DNA from 2 places in the Streptomyces sp. NPDC101110 genome. Region 1 is predicted to be linked to the other one. Evidence: riboswitches for the same ligand, from Rfam matches in the RefSeq annotation. Region 1 holds a riboswitch; the other holds the start of a gene.
What was found. Region 1 has a riboswitch for glycine ahead of gcvT (glycine cleavage system aminomethyltransferase GcvT). Riboswitches for the same ligand answer to the same signal wherever they lie in the genome.
Positions count from the first base shown of each region.

Region 2: linked by a shared signal. The riboswitch ahead of gcvP (aminomethyl-transferring glycine dehydrogenase) and the one ahead of gcvT (glycine cleavage system aminomethyltransferase GcvT) in region 1 are both predicted to bind glycine.

Region 1 is NZ_JBIVZM010000012.1:27,103-30,378, forward strand. Features, by position in the region: gene gcvT (glycine cleavage system aminomethyltransferase GcvT) at 54-1,175, opposite strand; glycine riboswitch at 1,368-1,467, opposite strand; gene ACIQU3_RS25970 (AAA family ATPase) at 1,690-2,361, shown strand; gene ACIQU3_RS25975 (enhanced serine sensitivity protein SseB) at 2,520-3,276, shown strand, end outside.
Region 2 is NZ_JBIVZM010000011.1:9,596-12,871, forward strand. Features, by position in the region: gene ACIQU3_RS24555 (DNA polymerase IV) at 1-1,222, shown strand, start outside; gene ACIQU3_RS24560 (PRC-barrel domain-containing protein) at 1,141-1,515, opposite strand; glycine riboswitch at 1,629-1,724, shown strand; gene gcvP (aminomethyl-transferring glycine dehydrogenase) at 1,900-3,276, shown strand, end outside.

The DNA.
Region 1 (3,276 bases):
GGTGAGCTGGGACGACGGGCACGGGGCCGCAGCCGCGGCCCTCCGGCCAGTGTCTACTTCTGGCGCTTGTAGAACGGCAGCGCCACGACCTCGTACGGCTCGTGACTGCCCCGGATGTCCACGCCCACGCCGGCCGTGCCGGGCGCGGCGTGCGTGGCGTCGACGTACGCCATCGCGATCGGCTCGCCGAGGGTGGGGGAGGGAGCGCCGGAGGTGACCTCGCCGATCACCTCGCCGCCGGCGACGACCGCGTACCCGGCGCGCGGGACCCGGCGGCCCTCGGCGACGAGTCCGACCAGGACGCGCGGCGGGTTCTGCTCGGCGCGGGCGGCGGCCTCGCGCAGGGCCTCGCGGCCCACGAAGTCGCCCTCCTTCTCGAACTTCACCACCCGGCCGAGCCCGGCGTCGAAGGGGGTGAGGGAGGTGGTCAGTTCGTGCCCGTACAGCGGCATGCCCGCCTCCAGGCGCAGCGTGTCGCGGCAGGACAGCCCGCACGGGACCAGGCCGACGCCCTCGCCGGCCTTGGTCAGGGCCTGCCACAGTTCGACGGCGTGCTCGGGCTTCACGAACAGCTCGAAGCCGTCCTCGCCGGTGTAGCCGGTCCGGGCGATCAGGGCCGGGACACCCGCGACCGTGCCGGGCAGCCCGGCGTAGTACTTCAGGCCGTCGAGGTCGGCGTCGGTGAGGGACGCCAGGATCCCGGGCGACTGCGGGCCCTGCACGGCGATCAGCGCGTAGGCGTCCCGGTCGTCGCGCACCTCGGCGTCGAAACCGGCGGCGCGCTCGGTCAGCGCGTCCAGGACCACCTGGGCGTTGGAGGCGTTGGCGACCACCATGTACTCGGTCTCGCCCAGCCGGTAGACGATCAGGTCGTCGAGGATGCCGCCGTCGGCCCGGCAGATCATGGTGTAGCGGGCCCGGCCCGGCTTCACACCGCCGATGTTGCCCACCAGGGCGAAGTCCAGCAGGGCTGCGGCCTGGGGGCCGGTGACGGTGATCTCGCCCATGTGGGAGAGGTCGAAGAGGCCGGCCTTCGTGCGCACGGCGAGGTGCTCGTCGCGCTCGGAGCCGTAGCGCAGGGGCATGTCCCAGCCGGCGAAGTCGGTCATCGTCGCGCCGAGCGAGCGATGCAGGGCATCGAGCGCGGTGTGACGGAGTTCTCCTGTACTGCTCACGGTCGGTCGTCTCCAAGGGGCGATGGGGCACCTCCCACGCGAGCGAAGCCGAGCGTGGGGGAGGGCGAGGACGTTCCTCCCCATCTGTCATCGGAACCTGAGAGGTTCGCCATGACCACTCGGGACACGGCTTGCACCTTGGGTGGGGCCACGCCTCGCGTGCGGAGGAGGTGGCCCGCTTTTCAGATGTGCCTCGCCCGCGCGGTAACGGGGCCTGAGAGATTCAAGGGAGGGACTTGCTCCTTCGGCGCCCCAGCTCTTGCGGTGCTGGGAACTCTCCCGCGCGGATTCAAACGGCCGGTATGCAGTTGGCGCGCACATCATTGCACGCATCCTTCCGGCGCGGCAGGGGGACCTTTCACAGGGAGTGCACGAGTCCCGCGCGCCGGGCACGGCGACCTGTAGCAGCCCTGTTGCAGGACGAGAACGTAAATGAGAGGCCTGCCGCATTACCTTCTCTTTACACTCGGCGGGGATGGGACTCCGTACCTGGCCCCAGGGGAGGACGATCACGGTGAACAGGACCACCGCGTACGCGACGACGGGCATCGCGCTGCCCGAGCAGCCGGCCGCCCGGGCCCGGGCGGCCGCCGCTCCGGCACCGGCACCGGCGCCGGTCGTCCGCGATCTGCGCGACCGCGCCGGCCGCGGTCCGCGCGCGCTGCTGTTCGGCCCCCGCGACCTCGTCGTGGTGACCGGCCTGCCGGGCAGCGGAAAGTCCACCCTGATGCGGCGCACCGTGCCGGGCCGGCGCGTCGACTCCCAGGACACCCGCGACCGCTGGGCCCGCCGCATGCCGCGAGCCGTGCCGTACGCGCTCTACCGCCCGTTCGTCCGCCTCGCCCACTACGCCGGACTGCGCCGCGCTCTGCGCACGGGCGAGGGCATCGTCGTGCACGACTGCGGTACGCAGGCCTGGGTCCGCCGCTGGCTCGCCCGCGAGGCCCGCCGCCGCGGCGGCACCCTGCACCTGCTCCTCCTCGACGTCACGCCCGAACAGGCCCTGGCCGGCCAGCGCGACCGCGGCCGCGGCGTCTCGCGCTACGCGTTCCTGCGCCACCGCGCGGCGAGCACCCGCCTGCTGCGCGCGGTGGAGCGCGGCGACCTCCCCGCCGGCTGCGGTTCTGCCGTCCTGGCCGACCGGGACGCGGTGGACGGCCTCCGCAGAATCGGCTTCATGGGCTGAACGGCACACGCGTCCGCAGTCCGGCATCACCCATGCCGCCCCGTTTCACGGGCCGGACCGCACACGCGTCCGCAGTCCGGCATCACCCATGCCGCCCCGAGTCCGGCAGCCGTTAGCCTTTTGACCCACAGCAGTGGTTCCAGGCAGGCGGTAGGCAGATGGACATCCCGGCGGACTTCTCCGCGGACTTCCCGGCGCACACGCAGACCCACCCGCACGGCGGTTGGCCCGGCAACGAGCTGGAGGAGGTGCTCTCGGCCTCCCTCGGCGCCGGACCGGCGGCCGGCGGGCGGATCGTCGAGGTGCTGGGCCGGAGCTTCGTCTGGATCCCGCTGCCCAACGGCGGCGGCCCGCAGAGCGGTCCCCTCGACCTGCCCGGCATCGAGATCGACGGCCAGGCGTTCGTACCGGTGTTCAGCTCCGAGGAGCAGTTCCGCCAGGTCGCCGGCTCGCACATGTCGTACACCATCGCCCCCGCGGTGGAGTTCGCCCGCGGTCTGCCCCCGCACGCGGGGATAGCCGTCAACCCGGGCGGTGTGGTCGGCATCCCGCTCCCGCCGCCCGCCGTGGCCGAGCTGTGCCGGGCCGGCCGGACCCCGCTGGACGGGCCCGCGAGCGGCGGCCGGGTCCGCCTCTTCGAGCCCGACTGGCAGGACGACCCGCTGGACTTCCTGGCCGCCGCCTCCGCGGAGTTCGAGGCGACCGGCGTCGTCGTCACCGCCCGCCGCTGCCTCGCCGCGATCGAGACCGCCGATCCGGTGATGTTCGTCGGCGTCGAACTCTCCCAGTGGGAGGGCGACCTGCGCGTCCTGCCGCTGGACGCCCTCACCCGTGCCGTCACCGCCGCCCCGGCCCCCTGGCCGGTCAACCTGGTGCTGCTGGACGTGACGGAGGACCCGGTGGGCGCCTGGATGA
Region 2 (3,276 bases), on a different contig from region 1:
GCGCTTCCATCTCTACCGCTCGATCAGCGAGCGGGTGATGGAGCTGCTGCGGGCGTTGTCGCCGCTGGTGGAGCCGCTGAGCCTGGACGAGGCGTTCGTGGACCTGGAGGCCGGGGGAGTGGCCTGGGACGAGGCGTCGGCACGGCTGGCCGGGGTCAAGCTGCGCGCGGACATCCGGGCGGTCACGGGGCTCACCGGGTCGGTGGGGCTCGCCGCCTCCAAGATGCTCGCCAAGATCGCCTCGGAGGAGGCCAAGCCCGACGGGCTGGTGGTCATCGAGCCGGGGACCGAGCGGGCGATGCTCGGGCCGATGCCGGTGCGGATCCTGCCGGGGGTGGGGCCGGCGACGGGCGACCATCTGCGGCGGGCCGGGATCACCACGGTCGAGGAGATCGTCGAGGCGGGCGAGGACGAACTGGTCCGGCTGCTGGGCAAGGCACACGGGCACGGTCTCTACGCGATGGCCCTGGCGCGGGACGACCGGCCCGTGGTGGCCGAGCGCGAGGCGAAGTCGGTGTCGGTAGAGGACACCTACGACGTGGACATCCACGACCGGACGCGGGTCGGGCTGGAGGTGCAGCGGCTGGCCGAGCGGTGTGTACGGCGGCTGCGCGGCGCCGGGCTCTCCGGTCGGACGATCGTCCTGAAGGTGCGCCGCTACGACTTCTCGACGCTCACCCGTTCCGAGACGCTGCGCGGCCCCACGGACGACCCCGGGGTGGTCCGAGAGGCGGCGGCCCGGTTGCTGGACTCCGTCGACACGACGGGCGGGGTGCGGCTGCTCGGGGTGGGTGTGAGCGGGCTCGCCGACTACACGCAGGAAGATCTGTTCGCCCAGGCCGCGGGAGGGCGGGGGGTCGAGGAGAGCCCGGTCGAGGAGCATCCCGCGGCGCCGGCCGAGGAGCAGCCCTCGCTCGCCGAGCGGCGCTGGCCCGCCGGGCACGACGTGCGGCATGCCGAGTTCGGTCACGGGTGGGTGCAGGGAAGCGGCCTGGGGCGGGTCACCGTACGGTTCGAGACGCCCGCCTCCGAGCCGGGGCGGGTGCGGACCTTCCGGGTCGACGACCCGGATCTGGAAGCGGCGGATCCGCTGCCTCTGGTGTTACGTGGGGAGGGAGGGCAGGCCGCTGGGGCGGGGCCTCAGGCTGTTTCGTCGGTGCCCGCGAGCTTGCCGAAGTCGTGGTCCGGGAGCGGGGGCGGAGCGGCGACGTCGAGACCGTAGTGGTGGTAGAGCTGCAATTCCTGCTCGGGCGAGAGATGGCGGCCCACACCGAAGTCGGGAGCGTCCTTGATCAGGGCTCGCTCGAAGGGCACGTGCAGGGCACCCTCGACCAGTTCGCTGGGCTCGAGGGGGACGAAGGCGTCCCTGCTGAACAGGCCCGTCCGTATGGCCGCCCACTCCGGCTCGCCGGTGGCGTCGTCGAGGTAGACCTCGTCGATGGTGCCGATCCTGGTCCCGTTGCGGTCGAACGCCTTGCGGCCGATCAGGTTGCGCGGATCGATATCGGTTCGCACGGGCCCTCCACATGGTCGCAACTCATACGTAGACACTACAAAACGGTACAAGTGGGGATGCGGCCACTCGAAGGTTCGTGCGTTGACCTCGCTGGTACGCTGGCATCGGCTGCTGACCCCGTGCGGGAGAGTCCTCCAGACACCATCGGAGGCGCCGAAGGAGCAAATCCTCCCCGGAATCTCTCAGGCTCACGTACCGCACGGACGAGGTCACTCTGGAAAGCAGGGCGGGTGTCGACGGCTTCCGCTCTCACCGACGGTGAAAACCGGAGGCCTTCGGGCGATCCGGTGAAGCTCTCAGGTTGAGATGACAGAGGGGGAGGCCGTCCGGGTACCCGTGCCGTGGTGCCCCTCGAAGGTCGTGTCGACCAGGAGGCCTCCGTAATGACCGCCCACCGCATTCCGCTCTCCGAGCTCGAAGAGGCAGTCCCCTTCGAGCAGCGCCACATCGGCCCCGACCACGAGGCCTGCGCCAAGATGCTTGCGCACGTCGGCTACGGCTCGCTGGACGAGCTGACCGCGGCCGCGGTCCCGGCCGTGATCAAGAGCGCCGAGGCGCTGGATCTGCCCGGCGCCCGCAGCGAAGCCGAAGTGATCGCCGAGCTGCGCTCCCTCGCCGACCGCAACCAGGTCCTCGGCTCCATGATCGGCCTCGGCTACTACGGCACGTTCACACCGCCGGTCATCATGCGCAACGTCATGGAGAACCCGTCCTGGTACACGGCCTACACGCCGTACCAGCCGGAGATCTCGCAGGGCAGGCTGGAGGCGCTGCTCAACTTCCAGACCGTGGTCGCCGAGCTGACCGGACTGCCGACCTCGGGCGCCTCCCTGCTCGACGAGGGCACCGCGGCCGCCGAGGCCATGGCGCTGTCGCGGCGCCTGGGCAAGAACAAGAAGGGCCTGTTCCTGGTCGACGCGGACGCGCTGCCGCAGACCATCGCCGTGATCCAGACCCGCGCCGAGCCGACAGGGGTAGAGGTCGTCGTCGCCGACCTGAGCGAGGGCATCCCCGACGAGATCGCCGAGCGCGAGATCAACGGCGTGCTGCTCCAGTACCCCGGCGCCTCCGGCGCCGTGCGGGACATCAAGCCGGTCATCGACCGCGCGCACGAGCTCGGGGCGCTCGTCACCGTCGCCGCCGACCTGCTCGCCCTGACGCTGCTGAAGTCGCCCGGGGAGCTCGGCGCGGACATCGCCGTCGGCACCACCCAGCGTTTCGGCGTCCCCATGGGCTTCGGCGGACCGCACGCGGGCTACATGGCGGTCCAGGACAAGATGGCGCGCAGCCTGCCCGGGCGGCTCGTCGGCGTGTCCGTCGACGCCGACGGCAACAAGGCCTACCGACTGGCCCTGCAGACGCGTGAACAGCACATCCGCCGTGAGAAGGCCACCAGCAACATCTGCACCGCGCAGGTGCTCCTCGCCGTCATGGCCGGCATGTACGCCGTCTACCACGGCCCCGAGGGTCTCAAGGGCATCGCGCGGCGCACCCACCGGTACGCCACGGTTCTCGCCGCCGGACTCGCCGGTGGCGGTGTCGAGATCGTGCACGGCTCCTACTTCGACACCCTGACCGTGCGCGCCGAGGGCCGGGCCGCCGAGGTCGTGGCCGCCGGGCGGGACAACGGGGTCAACCTGCGCCTCGTCGACGCCGACCACGTCTCCATCGCCTGCGACGAGACGACCACGCGCGCCCAGCTGCGTGCCGTGTGGGCGGCCTTCGGCGTCGAGGGAGTCGTCGAGGCGCTCGACGCGGCC